Allobranchiibius huperziae: one gene and its partner. The protein of the gene in region 1 interacts with the protein of each later gene in a pairwise test. Links are inferred from orthologs where the notes say so. Each region holds a gene or a part of one and is shown on either strand. Other genes may lie near its edges. The genes, in order: ndk and HNR15_RS02695.

What was found.
Region 2: the proteins of ndk (region 1) and HNR15_RS02695 interact in binary tests that used the Escherichia coli proteins (3 or more experiments, as listed by UniProt). The link is inferred for Allobranchiibius huperziae from one-to-one orthologs.

What each region holds. Positions count from the first base shown.
Region 1 is NZ_JACCFW010000001.1:2,371,503-2,382,059, reverse strand. Bases 22-2,954 are described here. They hold ndk (nucleoside-diphosphate kinase), read left to right. Parts: upstream 22-1,244; coding sequence 1,245-1,664; downstream 1,665-2,954. Other genes in these bases: HNR15_RS11140 (alpha/beta fold hydrolase), read left to right, coding at 2,576-2,954; HNR15_RS11145 (MarR family winged helix-turn-helix transcriptional regulator), read right to left, coding at 2,004-2,534; HNR15_RS11155 (undecaprenyl-diphosphate phosphatase), read left to right, coding at 393-1,220; HNR15_RS11160 (DUF4233 domain-containing protein), read left to right, coding at 22-346. In the rest of the region: more of HNR15_RS11160, read left to right, coding at 1-21; more of HNR15_RS11140, read left to right, coding at 2,955-3,526; HNR15_RS11135 (DUF350 domain-containing protein), read left to right, coding at 3,629-4,057; rpsO (30S ribosomal protein S15), read left to right, coding at 4,236-4,505; HNR15_RS11125 (polyribonucleotide nucleotidyltransferase), read left to right, coding at 4,704-7,187; HNR15_RS11120 (TRM11 family SAM-dependent methyltransferase), read left to right, coding at 7,407-8,390; HNR15_RS11115 (alkaline phosphatase D family protein), read left to right, coding at 8,415-10,076; HNR15_RS11110 (Fpg/Nei family DNA glycosylase), read left to right, coding at 10,085-10,557. UniProt on the Escherichia coli protein: Major role in the synthesis of nucleoside triphosphates other than ATP. The ATP gamma phosphate is transferred to the NDP beta phosphate via a ping-pong mechanism, using a phosphorylated active-site intermediate.
Region 2 is NZ_JACCFW010000001.1:554,175-564,655, reverse strand. The notes cover bases 4,561-7,417. They hold HNR15_RS02695 (uracil-DNA glycosylase), read left to right. Parts: upstream 4,561-5,578; coding sequence 5,579-6,256; downstream 6,257-7,417. Other genes in these bases: HNR15_RS02685 (PadR family transcriptional regulator), read left to right, coding at 7,097-7,417; HNR15_RS02690 (SGNH/GDSL hydrolase family protein), read left to right, coding at 6,253-7,044; HNR15_RS02700 (pyridoxal-dependent decarboxylase), read right to left, coding at 4,561-5,521. Outside these bases: HNR15_RS02725 (MalY/PatB family protein), read right to left, coding at 1-470; groL (chaperonin GroEL), read right to left, coding at 784-2,412; HNR15_RS02715 (DUF3263 domain-containing protein), read right to left, coding at 2,661-2,966; HNR15_RS02710 (ribbon-helix-helix domain-containing protein), read left to right, coding at 3,130-3,333; HNR15_RS02705 (VOC family protein), read left to right, coding at 3,336-4,049; more of HNR15_RS02700, read right to left, coding at 4,178-4,560; more of HNR15_RS02685, read left to right, coding at 7,418-7,609; HNR15_RS02680 (substrate-binding domain-containing protein), read left to right, coding at 7,692-8,627; HNR15_RS02675 (ATP-binding cassette domain-containing protein), read left to right, coding at 8,713-10,481; HNR15_RS02670 (hydroxyacid-oxoacid transhydrogenase), read left to right, coding at 10,479-10,481. UniProt on the Escherichia coli protein: Excises uracil residues from the DNA which can arise as a result of misincorporation of dUMP residues by DNA polymerase or due to deamination of cytosine.

The DNA of each region.
Region 1 (10,557 bases):
CCGTCGGCTGGCCGCCGTCGTGGTCGCCTTCCAGGTCGTAGTGGTCCTGCTCGGTGGGCTGGTGGCGTACGCGATCGCCAAGTCGCGTGACGGCGTCGGCCACCCGGCGTACCTCTGGGTGGGTGGCGTGCTGGCGGTGCTGTGCATCGTCACGGCGGGAACGATGCGTCGCCCCTGGGGTGTCGCGCTGGGTTGGGTGGTCCAGATCGCTACGCTGGCCGCGGTTTTCGTGGTGCCGCTGATGTTCGTGGTGGGGGTGATCTTCCTCGCGCTGTGGATCACGGCACTGGTGCAGGGCCGCAAGATGGACCAGTTGACCGCCGACTACTTGGAGCGACAACCGTGATCGTCCCGACCCCGATCGTCCAGACCGTCCGGGTCCCGGTGACCGCATGAGTTGGCTCGAAGCGGTCCTGCTCGGCATCGTGCAGGGCCTGACCGAGTTCATCCCCGTCTCGTCCTCGGCACATCAGCTGATCGTGGGTCGGCTCTTCTTCGACAACGACGGCGGCGGATCGGCGTTCACCGCCATCAATCAGCTCGGCACCGAGACAGCGGTGCTCGTCTACTTCTGGCGGGACATCGTGCGGCTCATCCGCGCCGGCGTCCTCGCGCTGCGGCGCAGGCTGCCGTGGTCGGACCCGGACGCCCGGGAGTTCCTGCTGGTCATCATCGGCACGCTGCCGATCGGCATCCTCGGGCTGATCTTCAAGAACGCCATCGAAGGCCCGGCGCGCAACCTCTGGATCACCGCCAGCATGTTGCTGCTCTTCGCGCTGGTCATCGCCTATGCCGACAGCACCGCGCGGCAGACCAAGCAGGTGCAGGACCTCACCACCCGCGACGGCATCTTCTTCGGCCTCTGGCAGGCGCTGGCCCTGATCCCGGGTGTCTCTCGGTCCGGCGGCACGATGAGCGGCGGGATGCTGATGGGCTACCGCCGGGAGTCGGCTGCTCGCTACTCCTTCCTGCTCGCGATCCCCGCGGTGTGGTCCTCCGGCCTGTTCGAGCTCGCCGGCGAGGTGTCCAAACCCAACCCGGACGGCTGGGGCCAGGTGGCCGTCGCGACGGTGCTCGCGTTCGTCATCGGGTACGCCGTCATCGCGTGGCTGATGCGCTACCTCACCACGCACACGCTGCGGCCGTTCGTCTTCTACCGGATCGGTCTGGCCGTGCTGCTCTTCGTGCTGCTGTCGGTCGGCGCGCTGCAGGCCACCTGACCCGTACCCGTTAGGGTTTCGCCCGTGAGCGAGCAGATCGAACGCACCCTGGTGATCGTCAAACCCGACGGCTTCCGCCGCGGCCTGACGGGGGAGGTGCTGCGCCGTATCGAGTCCAAGGGCTACGTCCTGGCCGACCTGCACATCACGACCCCCGATCGCGAACGCCTCGCCCGGCACTACGAGGAGCACCAGGGCAAGCCGTTCTACGAGCCGCTCGTGGACTTCATGTCCTCAGGGCCGGCCACGTTCGTCGTGGTCGAGGGCCACCGCTGCATCGAGGGCTTCCGCGCCCTGGCCGGCGCCACCGACCCGACCAAGGCGCTGCCCGGCACCATCCGCGGCGACCTCGGGCGCGACTGGGGCGAGAAGGTGCAGGCCAACATCGTGCACGGCTCGGACTCACCGGAGTCGGCCGCCCGCGAGATCTCCATCTGGTTCTAGTCACCCCACGAAGTTCTCCGCTGCGCTCCGATACTTCGCGGGGACCCCGCCACGAAGACCACCCCACGAAGTTCTCCGCTGCGCTCCGATACTTCGCGGGGACCCCGCCACGAAGACCACCCCACGACGTTCTCCGCTGCGCTCCGATACTTCGCGGGGACCCGGGTTTCCCTTTACGACGGTCCTTCGTCGGCCGAGCGGGCCGAAACGCAGGGTGGGCGCGGGTCGGTGGCGTGCGTTCGGGGCCGAGCGGGCCGAGATGCAGGGTGCGCGCGGGTCGGCGGCGTGCGTTCGGGGCCGAGCGGGCCGAAACGCAGAGTGAGCGTGGTCATGCCCCCGTCAGCGGGCGCCGAGAGCCTCGTCCAGTCCGGTGATCGCCTGCTCCAGCAGCGTCGCCAGCCGCGCGCGCTCGGTGGTGTCGAGCCGGTCCAGCACGTCCGACTCCATCACGTCCGACTCCTGGATGACCTGTTTGAACAGCTCCCAGCCCGTCTCGGTCAGCGCGACGAGGATCCTGGTCCGGTTCTCCTTGTCGGGGGTGCGCTCGAGCAGCCCCCGCTCGCTCATCCGGTCCAGCCGGTGGGTCATCGACGACGGCGCGATGGCGGTCGCGTGCGCCAGGTACGACGGCGTCGTCAGCTGACCGTCGGGCGCCGTGGCGAGGATGGAGATGACCGACCACTCGCCGGAGGAGAGGCCGACATCCTGCAGCTGGCGGGTGTACCACTGGGCGAGGCGACGGGACATCCCGTGCACCGCGGTGATGACCCGCTGGACCTGTTCGTTCCCCCCGGCCGCGACGTACGCCGCGACCTCCGCCTCGTAACGGGCGCGTTCACTGGGTCGATCAGTCGGCACGGATCGGCTCATGAGCGACAAGTCTGCCACTGCCGGCCTGCCACGATGACCGCATGCACACGGACCCCATAGCCACCGGCCTGCTGGAGGTCGGCGACGGACACCGCGTCTACTGGGAGGACTCCGGCGCCCTCGACGGCGTACCTCTGGTCTATCTGCACGGCGGCCCGGGCGGCGGTCTCAACAAGGGCAGCTACCGGGGCTGGTTCGACAACGACCGCTTCCGGGTCATCGGCCTGGACCAGCGCGGCTGCGGCCGGTCGACGCCGCACGCGTCCGACCCGACGTACGACCTGGGCGCCAACACGACGGCGCACCTGATCGCCGATCTGGAAGCGCTGCGCACCCACCTCGGCATCGAGCGCTGGGTCGTGACCGGGGTGTCGTCGGGCTCGACCCTGGGGCTCGCTTACGGCCGCGCCCACCCCGAACGCACCCTCGCGGTCAGCGTCATGGCGGTCACCACCACCGGCCGAGCGGAGGTGGACTGGATCACCGAGCACGTCGGGCGGATCTTTCCCGAGGCGTGGGATGAGTACGCCGGGTACGCCGAGCGCGCGGGCGTCGGCTACCGCCGCGGGCAGGGACGACTCGTCACGGCGTACGCAGGTCTGCTGGCCGACCCCGACCCACTCGTACACCGCCCGGCGGCCGAGGCGTGGATGCGCTGGGAGGACGCGCACGTCGGGCTGCTGCAGCCGACCACCAGCCACAGCGAGCGGCCGATCGACTACCAGGTGGCATTCACCCGGCTGACCGCCCACTACTGGAGTCATGACGGCTTCGTCGACCCGCCGCTGCTCACCGACCCCGGCGCTCTGCGCGAGATACCGGTCGGGCTGGTCCACGGACGCAGGGACATCAGCGGACCGGCGGTGACGGCGTACGCGCTGCACCGCGTGCTCCCGAGGTCGCGGTTGGTCATCGAGAGCACCGAGGGCCACGGCGGACCGCTCATGGTCGCGGCGTGGCGGCAGCTCACCTGTGACCTGGGGCTCGGCTGAACGGCCGCGCAGTGAGCGAGGCAGGGGAACGCCCGACACGTCTACCCTCAGCAGGAGCCGCCCCGCCGTGACGCCCGCCGTCAGACCAGTGAGAGAGATGCGATGACCAGTTCGGATCTGTGGAACGACGTCGGTGCGATCGCCGCCTACGCCGGGGTGGGCGTCGGCATGATGCTCGTCGGCTACGCCATGATCGACATGCTCACCCCGGGCAAGCTGCACGAGCTCATCTGGGAACAGCGCAACACCAACGCCTGCATCCTGGTGTCGGTCAACGTGGTCTCGGTCGCCGCGATCATCGTGGCGGCGATCCGCAGCGCCCACGGCGACCTGACGGACGGCCTCATCCGCACCGCGGTCTTCAGCATCCTCGGGATGCTGATCATGGCGGTGTTCTTCGTCATCCTCGACATCCTGACGCCCGGAAAGCTCGGCGCGATGATGGTCGCCACCGAGCGGCACCCCGCGGTGTGGGTCACTGCGGCCAGCCACCTGGCCATCGCAGCCGTCATCACCGCCGCGATCAGCTGAAAGACGCGGCTCGCAGGCGGCCCGGCGGAGGCGTAGTGGCGGCCTCGGCCGATTAGGGCGCCTCCTGTCGCGCTGCTATTCTGGGGATCGCCGTATACCGGCCGCGGATCGACAGCGCCCTGGTGGACATGCCCAGGAGCACCGCGCAACGAGTCACAGAAATGGAGTCATCCTCACGATGCCCCTGGAAACCGCCGTCAAGGCACAGATCATGTCCGAGTACGCAACGTCCGAGGGTGACACCGGGTCCCCCGAGGTGCAGGTCGCGATGCTGACCCAGCGCATCAAGGACCTCACCGAGCACTCGCGTCAGCACCCGCACGACCACCACAGCCGCCGCGGGCTGCTCCTCCTGGTCGGCCAGCGCAAGCGTCTGCTGCGCTACCTCGAGGACATCGACGTCGAGCGTTACCGCTCGCTCATCAAGCGACTGGGTCTACGTCGCTGATCACCCACTTCACGCCAGCAGGCGGTCACCTTCGCGGTGGCCGCCTTCTGGCGTGTTCGGGGGTATGTCGACCCCGCCGGCCGCAGCCGCTGCGCTGCCGCCCGCGGGCAACATCGCCGTACGCCCCGAGATGAAGAAAACGGCCGCGGGCAACGACGATCCGCCGGCCGGTCAGAAGAGAACAGAAGAGGAGACCCAATGGAGGGTCCAGAGATCACTTTCGCCGAAGCCACGATCGACAACGGCAGCTTCGGCACCCGCACCGTCCGGTTCGAGACCGGACGCCTCGCCAAGCAGGCAGGCGGCTCCGTGCTGTGCTACCTCGACGACGAGACCACCCTGCTGTCCACCACGGCCGCAGGCAAGCAACCGAAGGACCAGTTCGACTTCTTCCCCCTGACGGTCGACGTCGAGGAGCGGATGTACGCCGCGGGCAAGATCCCCGGCAGCTTCTTCCGCCGCGAGGGACGGCCCTCGACGGATGCCATTTTGACCTGTCGCCTAATCGACCGCCCGCTGCGCCCGACCTTCAAGAAGGGTCTGCGCAACGAGGTCCAGGTCGTCATCACGGTGCTGTCGCTCAACCCCGACCACCAGTACGACGTGCTCGCCATCAACGGTGCGTCCGCCTCCACGCAGATCTCCGGCCTGCCGTTCTCCGGCCCGGTCGGCGCCACCCGCGTCTCCCTCATCGACGGCCAGTGGGTCGCCTTCCCCAACTTCTCCGACGCGCAGCGCTCGACCTTCGACATGGTCGTCGCCGGCCGCGTCGCCGGTGACGACGTCGCGATCATGATGGTCGAGGCCGAGTCCACCGAAGCGACCTGGGACCTGGTGAAGAACCAGGGCAAGACTGCTCCTACCGAGGAGATCGTCGCCGAGGGTCTGGAAGCGGCCAAGAAGTTCATCCGCGTCCTGTGCGATGCGCAGTCCGAGCTCGCCTCGCAGGCCGCGAAGCCCGTGCAGGACTTCCCGATCTTCCTGGACTACCAGGACGACGTCTACGAGGCCGTCGAGAAGGACGCCTCCGAGCAGGTCGCCGCCGCGTTCACGATCGTGGACAAGCAGGACCGCGAGGACAAGATCGAGGAGCTCAAGGGCGCCCTGAAGGCCGAACTGGCCGGCGAGGGCAAGCGCTTCGAGGGTCGCGAGAAGGAGGTGTCCGCCGCGTACCGCGCCTTGCAGAAGGCTCAGGTCCGGCAGCGGATCCTGCGCGACAAGGTGCGCATCGACGGTCGCGGTCTGGCCGACATCCGTGCGCTGTCCGCCGAGGTCGAGGTGCTCCCGCGGGTGCACGGCTCGGCGATCTTCGAGCGTGGCGAGACCCAGATCATGGGCGTCACCACCCTCAACATGCTGCGCATGGAGCAGCAGCTCGACACGCTCGGCCCGGTGTCGCGCAAGCGCTACATGCACAACTACAACTTCCCGCCGTACAGCACCGGTGAGACCGGTCGCGTCGGTTCGCCGAAGCGTCGCGAGATCGGCCACGGAGCGCTCGCCGAGCGCGCCCTGATGCCGGTGCTGCCGACCCGCGAGGAGTTCCCGTACGCGATCCGTCAGGTCTCCGAGGCGCTGAGCTCCAACGGCTCCACCTCGATGGGCTCGGTCTGCGCGTCCACCCTCGCCCTGCTGAACGCCGGTGTGCCGCTGCGCGCCCCGGTCGCCGGCATCGCGATGGGCCTGGTCTCCGCCGAGGTCGACGGACAGACCCAGTACGCCGCGCTGACCGACATCCTGGGAGCCGAGGACGCCTTCGGCGACATGGACTTCAAGGTCGCCGGCACGCGGGAGTTCGTCACCGCGATCCAGCTGGACACCAAGCTCGACGGCATCCCCGCCGACGTGCTCGGCCGTGCACTCACCCAGGCACGCGACGCCCGGCTCTACATCCTGGACGTCATGCACGAGGCCATCGACGGCCCCGACGAGATGAGCCCCTTCGCACCGCGTGTCATCACGGTGAAGGTGCCCGTCGACAAGATCGGTGAGGTCATCGGCCCGAAGGGCAAGATGATCAACCAGATCCAGGAGGACACCGGCGCGGACCTGTCGATCGAGGACGACGGCACGGTCTACATCGGCGCGACCGACGGTGCGTCGGCCGAGGCCGCCCGGGCCGCGGTCAACGCGATCGCCAACCCGCAGATGCCGGAGGTCGGCGAGCGTTTCCTGGGCACCGTGGTCAAGACCACGACGTTCGGCGCGTTCGTCTCCCTGCTGCCCGGCAAGGACGGCCTGCTGCACATCTCCGAGGTGCGCAAGCTCGTCGGCGGCAAGCGCATCGACAACGTCGAGGACGTGCTGAAGATCGGTCAGAAGGTGCAGGTCGAGCTCAAGGAGGTCGACCCGCGCGGCAAGCTGTCGCTGGCCGTCGTCGAGGACGTGTCGGCTGCTGCCGAGGCCGCCCCCGCCGCCGCGGAGCCGGCCCCCGTGGCCGACGCCGCTCCGGTCAGCACCGTTCCCGAGACCGCTGCGGACGACACCACGGCCGTCGCCGCTGAGGACGACGGTTCCGCGCAGGGCACCGGGTCCGAGGACACCGGTGGCCAGGGTGAGGGTGGCGAACGCCGCCCGCGCAACCGCCGTCGTGGCGGTCGCGGCCGTGGCAACAGCGGTGGCGGGCAGGGTGGCTCGAACGAGTCCAACCAGCCCGCCGGCGCGACCCCGGCCGACGCCTGAGTCTGATACGCCGTACCCGGACGCCCGGTGCCCCCGAACGGGGGTGCCGGGCGTCCGTGCGTCCGGGCCCCTGCCGCGGTTGTCAGCGTCGTGGTGGTGCCGGCGCCACGAATCCGCTGACAACCGGAGGCGGCCTCAGCGGTTGTCAGCGTCGTAGTGATGCCGGCGCCACGAATCCGCTGACGATCGAGCGTCGTGCGGCCTGAGAGGATCACGGGTATGCCGGTGGACCTGATCGTGACGTGCGCGGTCGGGTTCGAGGATCTGTTCCGCGGAGACCTGCTGCAGGAGCACGGCATCCGCAGCCGGTCGATCGAGCCGGGGGAGATCCTCCTGCAGGACGTGGAGGACCTGGGCTTCCTGACGTCCGCCGTCGCGCTGGACCGGGTGGCGCTGCCCTGGGATCCGGATGCACCGTCCGACGTCATCGCCGATGTCGTACGACGGCTCGCAGGGGACGCTGGCATCGAGCAGCCGGTGCGGTTCCGGGTGCAGGCCGCGCCCGATGTCCGCGAGGAGCTGATCGCACGGTTTTCCGACGGAGCGGGGTGGGTGAACGCCCCCTCCGACTGGCAGGTCAATCTGGATGTCGAGCGCGGTGTCGCCCAGCTGGGGCCCCTGGCGTGGGCAGCCCGATTCGGCACGCTGCGCCGTCTGCCGGCGGCGACACCCGTGTCGGTGGTCGCGGGCCTGCTGCGGCTCGCCAAGTGTGCTCCTCACGACCTCCTGCTCGATCCGTGCGCGGGAGTCGCCACCGTCCCGATCGTCGACGCGATCGAGCGGCCGGACGGCCGGTGCATCGTTCTGGACCGGGACGTCGAGGCCGTCGACCTGGCACGTCGCAACCTCGCCGAACGCGGTCTCGACCGGCGCATCGAGGTTTCCGCGGGGGACGCCGCCAGACTGGACCTGGCCGACCGCAGCGTGGACCGCGTCGTCACGGACCTGCCGTTCGGGAAGCGGATCGGCAGCAACAGCAACAACATCGAGCTCTACCCGCGGGTGCTGCGCGAGATCGAGCGTGTGCTGACGCTGAGCGGTCGTTGCGTCCTGCTCACCGACGACAAGCGGGTCTTCAAGGACGCTCTGGCACGCACCCGCGGGCTGAAGATCGTGCGTGAGCAGGTGGTGCGCTACCACGGCGTCAACCCCTCGGCGTACGTCGTGACGCGTAGTCGCGCACCGGGCCGTCGCGCCCGCTGAGGCGCGGTTTGCTAGGACTGTCCTATGCCTCCACCGCTGGTCCTCGGTCCGCTGCTGCGCCATGTGGGGGAGACGACGGCGACGATCTGGGTCGAGACGGCCGCCGCCGGGCAGGTCGAGGTGCGCAGCGAAGACGGCCACACCACCTCCGTGCCGACCTTCGCCGCGCACGGACACCACTACGCGATCGTGCTGGTCGAGGGGCTGGAGCCCGGGTCGGTCCAGGACTACCAGGTGGCCGTCGACGGCGGGGTCGTGTGGCCGGTGCCGGGCGACCCCTACCCGCCGTGTCGGATCGCCACCCTCGACCGCAGCCGGCCGTCGCACTTCCTCTACGGGTCCTGCCGCACGAGCGTCCCGCACGACAAGGAGGGCACGAAGTCGCACGGTGTCGACGCCCTGCGCGCGTACGCGGTGGACATGATCCGCGACCCCGCGCACTGGCCCGACTTCGTGCTCTTCCTCGGCGACCAGCTCTACGCCGACGAGACGTCCCGTGCGATGCGCGAGTTCATAAAGCGCAGAAGGGGATTGGATGACCCACCGGGACCGGAGGTGAAGGACTTCGTCGAGTACGCCGAGCTCTACCGGCTCGCGTGGTCCGACCCGGCGAACCGATGGCTGCTCTCGACCCTGTCCAGCGCGATGATCTTCGACGACCACGACGTGCGCGACGACTGGAACACCTCGCGGGCCTGGCACGAGGAGATGAACAAGCTCCCGTGGTGGCGCGACCGGATCAAGGGTGCGCTCGCGTCGTACTGGATCTATCAGCACGCGGGCAATCTTGCGCCGGACGAGCTGCGGCAGGACGAGATCTGGCGGCAGATCGCCGCCCATGACCCGGCCGAGGGTGAGCTGGACATCACCGAGGTCATCGAGGCGTTCGCCGACCGGGTCGACCGCGAGCCGGAGACCTACCGCTTCTCCTTCACCCGTGATCTGGGTGAGAGTCGGCTCGTCGTCATTGACTCGCGCAATGCCCGAGTGCTGGAGCCGGGGAAGCGCGCGATGCTGGATGCGAAGGAGAGCCGGTGGTTCGACGAGCAGTTGCACGGTGACACCTCGCACCTGTTCATCGGCACGTCGCTGCCGTTCTTCCTCCCGCCGGCCATCCACGACCTGGAGTCGATCGACGAGACGATGGCGGGCGGCGCGTGGGGTGGGCCACGGACGGCGCGACTCGGCGAGAAGCTGCGCGAGGCGGTCGATCTGGAGCACTGGGCGGCGTTCGAGCGGTCGTTCGCCCACGTGCTGCAACGGGTGGTGGAGGTGGCACGCGGCCAGCACGGCGAGGCGCCGGCGACGATCACATTCCTGTCCGGCGACGTGCACAACTCCTACATCACCCAGGTGCAGCACGAGCGTTATGCGCTGAGTTCGCGGATTCTGCAGGTCGTCTGCTCGCCGATCCGCAACCCGCTGCCGCGCCACGTGCGGATGCTGCAGGGCACCCTGGCGAACTGGACGAAGCGCCCGATGCGCCGCCTCGCGCGGCGGCTGCCGCAGGTGCGGCGGCCGGCGTACGAGTGGGACCTCACGCACGGGCCATGGTTCGACAACAACATGGGTGGGGTCGAGGTGCTGGGGGACCGGCTGCTGCTGACCTGGGCGCGCGGTGTGGTGTCGGATGGACAGTACGACCAGCCTCGGCTGGATCGCGTCTCGACCGTGTTGATCGGCTGAGTGAGGCTGTGCCAGAGGGACATACGATTCACCGGCTCGCCTCCGCGATCGACGACGCCTTCGGCGGGAGCCGGCCGGCGGTGAGCAGCCCGCAGGGCCGCTTCGCCGAGAGCGCGGCGCTGCTCGACGGCACCTATCTCGACAGCGCGGACGCCTGGGGCAAGCACCTGTTCGTGGAGTTCTCCGCAGAACGGGTGCTGCACGTGCACCTCGGCCTGATCGGCAAGTTCAGTGTGCTGTCGTACGACGACATGCTGCCGCCTCCGCGCGGCGCCGTGAGGCTGCGGCTGGCGACCGACACCACGGTCGCCGACCTGCGCGGGCCCATCATCTGCGCCCTGCGCACTCCTACGGAGGTCACGGAGGTCATCGCGCGCACCGGTCCGGATCCGCTGCGAGCCGATGCCGACCCGAGCCGTGCGTGGGACCGGATCCATCGCAGCCGCAAGGCGATCGGCCAGTTGCTGATGGACCAGGACGT
Region 2 (10,481 bases), 1.8 Mb from region 1 along the record:
GCGCCGGGCCCGGCGTCCCGGAACGCCGCCTCCAGCGCCTCGGGGTCGAGCCGGGAATCCGCGTCGAGGCTGGCCGTGACCAGCCGACGTCCGACGGCCTGCACGAAGCCGAAGAAGGCGTCGTAGCAGGGCGGACTCACCACGACGGCCGCATCGGGGCGGGTGTTCGCGCGCAGCAGCTCACCCACGCCGATCATCACGTCCGGCAGCATCATCGCCTGGCCCGGGTCGACCGCCCAGTCCCACCGTTCCTTCGCGAAGTGCGCGAACGCCTCCTCCAGCGGACCCGGGGCCGCGTACCCCACGTCGCCCCGACGCAGCGCACCCTCGATGGCCTCGACCACGGGGTCGCACGGCGCACAGTCCATCTCGGCGACCCAGACCGGGATCACGTCCGGGTCGTAGGCACGCCACTTGATGCTCGTGCGCGTCGCGCGCAGTTCGTCCAGGCTCGCGTCGAGGATCGCCATCGCGCCATCGTCGCACCCGCTCCCGCTGCTTTCGGCAACCGTGCCCCTCTTCCTGAGCTGGGTACGACAGAACCGCCCCGCGCCATCTCTGGCGCGGGGCGGTCCCGGTCGTTCGCTTGCGCTGTTCGCTTGCGCTGTTCGCTTGCGTGGTTCGCGGAGTGGTCAGTCGGAGACTGGTCCGTATCGGTTCAGCTCAGAAGCTGTTCCTTCTCGGTTCAGCTCAGAAGCTGTTCCTTCTGGGCTTCCTCCTCGCACTCCGCTGCGGCCGCCGACTCGGCTAGCGCCTCGTCGACAACCTTCGCTGCGTGCTTCGTCAGAAGCCCATGCCACCCATCTCGTCGCCGCCACCCGGCGCCGCCGGCACGTTCTTCTCCGGCTTGTCGGCGATGACCGCTTCGGTGGTGAGGAAGAGCGCGGCGATCGACGCGGCGTTCTGCAACGCCGAGCGGGTCACCTTGGCCGGGTCGATGATGCCGGTGGCGACCATGTCGACGTACTCGCCGGTCGCGGCGTTCAGGCCTTCACCGGAGGGCAGGTTGCGCACCTTCTCGACGACGACGCCGGGCTCGAGGCCCGCGTTCGAGGCGATCTGCTTCAGCGGAGCCTCGGCGGCCACCTTGACGATGTTCGCACCCGTGGCCTCGTCGCCCTCGAGCTTGAGTCCACCCCACGCGGCGTCGGTCGCCTGCAGCAGCGCGACGCCACCACCGGCGACGATGCCCTCTTCGACGGCAGCCTTCGCGTTGCGGACGGCGTCCTCGATGCGGTGCTTGCGCTCCTTCAGCTCGACCTCGGTCGCAGCGCCCGCCTTGATGACGGCTACGCCACCGGCGAGCTTCGCGAGGCGCTCCTGGAGCTTCTCGCGGTCGTAGTCGGAGTCGGAGTTCTCGATCTCGGCGCGGATCTGGCTGACGCGACCGGCGATCTGGTCGGTGTCACCCGCACCCTCGACGATGGTCGTCTCGTCCTTGGTGACGACCACGCGACGCGCGGTGCCCAGCAGGTCCAGCTCCGCGGTGTCGAGCTTGAGGCCGACCTCCTCGGAGATGACCTGACCACCGGTGAGGATGGCGATGTCGCCGAGCATGGCCTTGCGACGGTCACCGAAACCGGGGGCCTTGACGGCAACCGACTTGAAGGTGCCACGGATCTTGTTGACCACCAGGGTCGACAGCGCCTCGCCGTCGACGTCCTCGGCGATGATCATCAGCGGCTTGCCGGACTGCATGACCTTCTCCAGCAGCGGCAGCAGGTCCTTGATGCTGGAGATCTTGGAGTTGACGACCAGGATGTACGGGTCGTCCAGCACCGTCTCCATGCGCTCGGTGTCGGTCACCATGTAGCCGGAGATGTAGCCCTTGTCGAAGCGCATGCCCTCGGTGAGCTCGAGCTCCAGCCCGAAGGTGTTGCTCTCCTCGACGGTGATGACGCCTTCCTTGCCGACCTTGTCCATCGCCTCGGCGATGAGCTCGCCGATCTGCGGGTCGGCGGCCGAGATGGAGGCGGTAGCAGCGATCTGCTCCTTGGTCTCGATCTCCTTGGCCTGGCTCAGCAGCGATGCGGACACCGCGGCCACGGCGGCCTCGATGCCGCGCTTGAGGGCCATCGGGTTCGCGCCGGCGGCGACGTTGCGCAGCCCCTCGCGGACCATGGCCTGGGCCAGCACGGTCGCCGTCGTCGTACCGTCACCGGCGACGTCGTCGGTCTTCTTGGCGACCTCCTTGACCAGCTCGGCGCCGATCTTCTCGTAGGGGTCCTCGAGCTCGATCTCCTTGGCGATGCTGACACCGTCGTTGGTGATCGTGGGGGCTCCCCACTTCTTCTCGAGCACCACGTTGCGGCCCTTGGGGCCGAGTGTGACGCGCACGGCGTCGGCGAGGATGTTCATGCCCCGCTCGAGGCCGCGGCGGGCCTCTTCGTCGAATGCAATGGTCTTGGCCATCTGCGTGGTCCTCCCACAGTGCGTACCGAAGCTGGCCGTACGACGCCCGCGACGGACGAGCCGCGCCTGCCCGGGTGTACGGATACCCGGCGGTGAGCGGCACTCGTCGGACGGCCACTGTCTGTCACTCTCATGGCGAGAGTGCTAACAGCATTATTGGCACTCGCCGCCCCCGAGTGCAAACGGCTGGGGCCCCGCGGATCGCACCGGATGGGAGGCCGGACTTCAGGCCCGGCGGCTGGAGGGGGTCAGGCCTTCTCGCCCTGGTCGAACCCGAGTCGACGAGCGGTGCGCTGGCGCATCCGGCCGGCCCGCAGCCGCTGCAGTCGCTTGACCAGCATGGCGTCGTACGCGAGGGCGCCCGGGGTGTCGATCAGGGAGTTCAGCGCCTGGTAGTAACGCGTGGAGCTGAGGTCGAACGTCTCGCGGATGGCCTGCTCCTTGGAGCCCTGCAGCTTCCACCAGGTGCGCTCGAAGTCCAGGATGCGACGGTCACGATCGGACAGATCACTGGTGCGGTCGGCCCCCTGGACCTGCGCGTCGGCGACGCTCATGGGCAACCTTTCAGCCGTCGAGATGAACAGCCTCGACTATAGGAGCGAATCACACCCTTGTCATTCCGCTGCGGCGTGCCGTGACGGATGAGCCGGATGGGGCGATCTTCGAGCATCTCGTCAACCCCTTCCCACTCGCTTGCTACTTTGCTAGCATTCTGTCATGACAGCTCGCGACCCCTCCTCCAAGGTGCAGTTCAACGTCTACCTCCCGCCCGACCTCGTGACCCGGGTGAAGCACCGGGCCGTCGACGAGGGCAGCAGCCTGTCCACCCTCGTCTCACGTGCGCTCACCGACTACCTCGACGGCGACGCCCCCGACCACCCCGGCACGCCCACGAGCACGTCCACCGAAAGGGAGTCATGACCATGCCTCTGACCGTCGCCGCCATCCGCTACACCGACGACCTGCCGGCCATGCGGGAGTTCCTCGAGGTGCTCGGCCTCTCCCCCGCCGTCACGTCGTCCGGCTGGGTCGATCTGCACGCGGGTGCGGGCCGCGTCTGGTTGCATTCCGCCGGCGACGCGGACTCCCCGAGCGCCGCCGGTCAGACGAATCTGTGTTTCGAGTCCTCGGACCTGATCGGCCTGGCCGAGCGACTCGGCACGACGTACGTCGATGAGACCTTCGGCGCATCGCTGATGATCACCGATCCGCTGGGTGACGAGGTGCAGATCAACTCGGTGCACGCCGACACTTACGGCTACCAGACGCACGAACCGACGCCCGACGCCTCGACCTGCGTGGTGGCGGTCCGCTTCACCGATCCCGCCGGCCCCTACGTGCGGTTCCTCCGGACACTGGGGCTCGAGCGCTCGATGAGCGCGGCGGACGGCACGTACGCGCAGTTCTCCGCGGGGACGGGCGCGGTGGGCCTGCACGTCGGCGACGGCACCTCCCTCACCGGCAGGTCCGGCGCTCTGGTGAGCCTGTGCCTGACCACGGCGCGCGACCTCGACACGGTCGCGAAGGACCTACAGGACCACGGCTACGCGGACGCGACCGTCACCCACGAGGACGACGCGCGGTCGGTCCACGTGACCGACCCGGACGGGCAACAGCTGCAGATCCGCGCCGCCTGAGGCGATCCGACGGCGAAGCCAAAGCGTCGGCGTGGCCGGTTTGCGTCTGCGGCCAGGGCTGCAGCACTGGCCGCAGACGCAGAACCCGCACCAACGAACGTCCGCGCGCCGCGGGAGGTCCGGGCAGGTCAGGCCATCGAGTCGAGGATCGCGGTGATGTCGTCCTCGCTGGTGAGCGGGTTGACGATCGCGAAGCGCGCGAGCGTCTCCCCGTCGTGCGAGGTGGGCACCACGAACCCCTCCTGGCGCTCCAGCAGACCGTCGGACCAGCGGTGGTAGTCCGCGGGCTCCCAGCCGAGCCGGCGGAAGACCAGGATCGACAGGTCGGCGTGGCGCACGACCTCGAGGTAGTCGCGCGAGATCACCTGCGCCTCGGCGAACCGGGTCACCTCCAGGGTGCGCTCGATCGCCGCGCTGTACTTCTGCGTGCCGTTCGCGACCAGGGAGAACCAGAACGGCAGACCCCGCGCGCGCCGGGTGAGCCCCACCGAGTAGTCCGTGGGATTCCAGTCCGGGGCGTCGGTGAGGACGTCGAGGTACGACGCGTGCTGGGTGTGCGCGGCCCGGGCCAGCGCCGGGTCGCGGTAGAGCAGCGCGCAGCAGTCGAACGGCGCAAAGAGCCACTTGTGCGGGTCGACGATGAAGGAGTCGCAGCGCTCGATGCCGGCGTACTTGGGCCGGACGCTGGGCGCGGCGAGCCCGGCGCCGCCGTACGCGCCGTCGCAGTGGAACCAGATGCCGAACTCCTCGCACACCGCGGCGACCGACTCCAGGTCGTCGATGACGCCGAAGTTGGTGGTGCCGCAGGTCGCCACGACGGCGAAGAACGACTCCGGCCCCTCGTCGATGAGCACCTCGCGCAGCGCCTCACCGGTCAGCCGCAGGTCGTCGCCGACCTGCACCTGCACCAGTTCGGCGTCCATGACCCGGCAGGCCGACGCGATGGAGGAGTGCGATCCGACGGTGGCCGCGACGCGGAACGGTCGGGCGCCGCTACGTACGCGGGCGGTCTCGCGGGCGGTGACCAGCGCCGAGAGGTTGCCGATCGTGCCGCCCTGCACGAAGGAGCCGCCGGCGCCCTCGGGCAGCCCGACGAGGTCGGCGATCCAGCGCAGGGCCTGGTTCTCTGCGTAGACGGCGCCCGCCCCCTCGAGCCATGAACCCGCGTAGATGGACGAGGCCCCCACGACCAGGTCGAACATCGCGGCCTCGCGCGTCGGTGCGCACGGGATGAAGGACAGATAGCGCGGGTGGTCGGTCGACAGGCACGCCAGCGAGAGCTCCTCGGCGAAGAGGCGCAGCGCCTCCTGGCCGCCGATACCCTTCTCCGTCAACGCCTCCCCGGCCACAGCGTCCAGCTGCTCCTTGGTCCGCGGACCGTCGAGAGGGACCGGGTCGAGCGCGAGTCGCTCCGCGGCGTACTCGAGGATCGACTTGCCCAGGTCCTGCGTGTATTCGTCGTAGCCGTGCACGACCGCGAGTGTAGGTGCCAGGCCGGCCGCGCCACATGGGCGTCGTAGGTTGGCCGTATGCCGACCGCGCCGCTGCCCGAGCTCGTCCACCCGAGCTGGGCCGGCGCCCTCGAGCCGGTCGCCGACACGATCAGCGCCTGCGGAGCCTTCCTGCGCGCCGAGCTGGCCGCCGGACGTGGCTACCTTCCCGCCGGTGACAGGGTGCTGCGCGCGTTCGGGCAGCCGCTGGACGAGGTGAAGGTGCTCATCGTCGGTCAGGACCCCTATCCGACGCCCGGCCACGCGGTCGGGCTGTCCTTCTCGGTCGCACCGGACGTGCGCCCGGTGCCCCGCAGTCTCGCCAACATCTACACCGAGCTGAGCAGCGACCTCGGCGTCCCGACCCCCGGCAGCGGCGACCTGTCACCGTGGGCCGAGCGCGGGGTGCTGCTGCTCAACAGGGTCTTGACCGTGCAGCCCGGCAAGCCGGCGAGCCACCGCGGCCACGGCTGGGAGGAGGTCACGGCGCGCGCCATCGACGCGCTCGTCGCGCGCGACCAGCCGCTGGTCGCGATCCTGTGGGGCCGAGACGCCCGCTCGCTGGTGCCCCGCCTCGGCAGCACGCCGTACGTCGAGAGCGCGCACCCCTCCCCCCTGTCCGCACGCAACGGCTTCTTCGGCTCCCGCCCGTTCAGTCGCGCGAATACCCTGCTCACCGAGCAGGGTGGCGCCCCCGTGGATTGGAGCTTGGCATGACATGGCATCGGTACGTCGCGATCGGGGACTCCTTCACCGAGGGGGTCGGCGACCCGGACCCGGCGCGCCCGGAGTCCTACATCGGCTGGGCCGACCGCCTCGCCGGGCAGCTGGCCAAGCAGAACAGCGACCGCCGCACCGACTTCGACTACGCCAACCTCGCGATCCGCGGACGGCTGCTGGCCGACGTGGTGGGGCCGCAGCTCGACGCCGCGCTGCCCCTCAAACCCGACCTGCTGTCGATGATCGGCGGCGGGAACGACATCCTGCGCCCCCGGGCCGACCTGGACGACATCGCCGACCGGATCGAGGCGGCCGTCATGCGGGCCCGGACCGCGGGCGCGGACGTCCTGCTGGCCACGCTGGCCGATCCCGCGCAGGCGCCGGTCATCAAGGCCGCCCGCCCGAGGATCGCGGCACACAACGCCAACCTGTGGGGTATCGCGCAGCGCACCGAGGCGTACGTGCTCGACATCTGGTCGATGCGGTCGCTGCGGGACGCGCGGATGTGGTCACCGGACCGGTTGCACCTGTCGACCGAGGGCCACCGTCGGGTCGCCCTGCAGGCCGGCTGGACCCTGGGCGTCATCGAGGGCGAGCGCGAGTGGGCCGCGGCGCTGCCCGCCGGGCCCGTCCTGTCGCGCGCCCACATCGCCCACGAGAACGCCGCCTGGGCGAAGGACTACCTGGCGCCCTGGGTGCAGCGGCGGTTGAAGGGCCGAAGCTCCGGCGACGACCTGCTGCCCAAGCAGCCCGAACCGCGCCGGCTCACGTCGCGGAACGACTGAGCGTCCCGCCGTTTCGGCGACCGCCCGCACGATGCCGCCCAGCCACCCACCGATGAGCCCCGCGGCGTACGCCGTGCTGGGCGCGATCGCGCAGGGGCCTACCCACGGTTTCGCGATCGCCCGGCGGCTGCAGCCCACCGGCGACCTGGGACGGGTGTGGAGTCTCACCCGGCCCCTGGTCTACCGCGAGCTGGCCCGGTTGATCGAACGCGACCTGGTGCGCGAGCGGGCGGGCGAGCCGGGCGACCGCGGCCCGCGGCGCACCATCGTCGACATCACCGCGGCCGGGCAGGTCGAGACCGAGCGCTGGCTGGCGGAGCCGGTCGAACGGGTACGCGACTTCCGGTCGATGTTCCTGCTCAAGCTGGCCCTGATCGACGGCGCCGGGGCCGACCCGCGTCCGCTCGCCCGGGCACAGCGCACGAGATTCACCGAACGGGTGGCGCAGATCGAGCAGGAACTGGAGCAGAGCGTGGGCTTCGATCGCCGGGTCGTGGTGTGGCGGCTGCTGTCGACCCGGGTGGCGATCGACTTCCTCGACACGATCCTCGACGAACCGGCGTAGTAGTCGCACCTTGACTACCGAATGGGACAGGATGGTCCCGTCGCGCGCACGCGCTGTCGTCGTCCACCGGAAGGCACCACCCATGAAGCGCCTGCTCGGCAGTCTGGTCCTCGTGACCCTCGGTACCTGCGCCACCGCCGGATGCAGCAGTGGGTCGTCCTCGCCGGGCTCGTCTTCGGCCGGCGCATCCGGGTCCGGCTCCAGCTCGAGCAGTGCGTCCACCACGACTTCGTCCACGTCGCCCGCCAAGGGCACCGGGAGCGTCAACGTGCTCTACGCCGGGTCGCTGGTGAAGCTGATGGAGGACAAGATCGGGCCGGGATTCAAGGCCGGTACCGGGTATTCGTTCAGTGGCTTCTCCGCGGGGTCGACCGCTCTGGCGAGCCAGATCAAGGGCAAGGTGCGCCGGGGCGACGTCTTCGTGAGCGCCAGCCCGAAGGCCGACCAGTCCCTGATGGGCACCGCCAACGGTGACTGGGTGAGCTGGTACGTCACCTTCGGCTCCTCCAAGCTCGTCCTCGGCATCAACCCCAAGAGCAGGTTCGCGAGCGCCCTCAAGACCAAGCCCTGGTACGACGTGATCACCCAGCCCGGTTTCGAGGTCGGCTTCACCGACCCCAAGACCGATCCGAAGGGCAAGCTCACCGCGCAGGCGCTGAGCGACGACGCGAAGGCCCATCCGGCTCTGTCGAAGGTCGCTTCGTCCACCTCCGACGTCTTCCCCGAGGAGACCTTGGTCGCGAATCTGCAGTCGGGGCAGCTGGACGCGGGCTTCTTCTACACCAGCGAGGCCAAGACGGCCGGCATCCAGACGGTCCCGCTGACCGGGACCGACCTGAAGGCGAGCTACACGGTCACGGTGTTGAAGGGCGCGCCGAACGCCGCGGGTGCCGCGGCGTTCGTGAAATATCTGCTGGGATCGCAGACACAGGCGATCTTCAAGGCCGCGGCGTTCACCGTGACCTCGCCGCCCAAGGTCACCGGCACACCGCCCGCAGGTCTGCTGCCCAGCAGTTGAGGAGCACCCCGTAGCCCACCGTCGCGCCACGACGCGCAGCAGCCCGCTGAGGTATCTCGGCGGGCTGCTGGCGCTCTATCTGCTCGTGCCGCTGGTCTACTTCGCCTGGCGCTTCGCGACCTCCGGCGACCGTGGATTCGGTGAGTCCGGGCTGTGGGCGGCGGCGCGTACGTCGGTCGCGAGCGCCAGCATCAGCACCGTCATCGTCCTGCTGCTCGGGGTGCCGCTCGCGCGCTGGCTCGCGACGTCGACCGGCGCGTTCGCACGCGTGGTGACGGTCGTCGTCCAACTGCCGCTCGCGCTGCCGCCGGTGATGAGCGGCATCGTGCTGATCTACCTGGTCGGGCCCTACACCTGGCTCGGCACGCATGTCAGCGGCGGGCTCACCGGCACCACGGCCGGAGTGGTGATCGCGCAGACCTTCGTCGCCGCCCCGTTCCTGATCATCGCGGCACGGTCGGCCTTCGCGGAGCGGGACCCCGCGCTCGACGACCTGGCAGCCACCCTCGGTCACGGCGCGCTCGCTCGCTTCCTCAAGGTGGATCTGCCGTTGGCCGCGGACGGGATCCGAGCGGGTGCGGTGCTGACCTGGCTGCGAGCGCTGGGCGAGTACGGCGCCACGGTGCTGCTCGCCTACCACCCGTACACGCTGCCCGTCTTCACCTCGGTGCAGTTCTCGGCCACCGGTCTGCCCACCACCCAGGCACCGACCGCCCTCGCGCTCGGCATCGCGGTCGTCGGCCTCCTGCTCGCCGGTCTGCGCCTCCCCCGGCGCCGACACCGCGCCCGGGTCCCCTCGCCCGTGCACCCGCAGGCTGCCGCACGGGTGCCCGTCGGTTTCGCCCTGCGACAGCGGGTGGGCGACTTCGACCTCCAGCTCGCCCATCGGGCGGGCAGCGATCGGCTGGCCGTGCTCGGACCCTCCGGGTCGGGAAAAACCCTCACCTTGAAAGCGATTGCCGGACTGAACGCCGCACCCGGCGACGAAGTGGACTTCGCGGGGGACGCGGTCGCACAGGTGCCCGCCCAACTGCGCGGCGTCGGCTACGTCCCGCAGAACCGTGGCCTCTTCCCCCATCTGACCGTGTGGGAGCACGCGACGTTCGGGGTGCGCGCGGACCCGGCGCTGGCCGCGTGGTGGCTGCAGACGCTCGGCCTGGACCAGCTGCTCGACCGCCGCCCGCAGGAGCTGTCCGGCGGGGAACGCCAGCGGGTGAGCCTCGCGGCGGCGCTGAGCCAGAACCCTCGCGTCGTGCTGCTCGACGAACCGTTCTCCGCGCTGGACGTACCCGTGCGCGCCGGCCTGCAGACGACAGTGCGACGTCTGCAGCGCGAGAGCGGGCTGTCCACCGTGCTGGTCACGCACGACCCGGTCGAGGCGGCGCTGCTCGCGGACGAGGTGCTGGTCATCGCGGACGGCAAGCTGCTGCAGGCAGGTCCCGTCACCGAGGTCTACCGGCGCCCGGCATCACCGACCGTGGCGCGGCTGGTCGGCATCCCGGACGTCGCGGTGGGCCGGCTCACGGCCGGCGGGGCGTTGCGGGCAGGGGGTTGCGAATTTCTCGTGACGACAGGGCTACCGGCCGATACGCCGGTGACGTGGTGCGTGCGCCCGCAGGACGTCGTGCTCCGCCCGGACGGCGAGCATCATGCGGTCGTCGAGGACGCTGCCGACCTCGGATCCCACATCGCGGTGACCCTGCGGCTCGGGGACGACGTCCTCCTCGCCGCCACGGCCCGCGACCTGTCGCAGGTACCGGTCGGCGGCACCTGCCGCTTCGACGTCGACCCGGCACGCGTCGTCGTATGGGCCGATCAGGGCGCCGCGGCGGGCGACGACATACTGGCGAAATG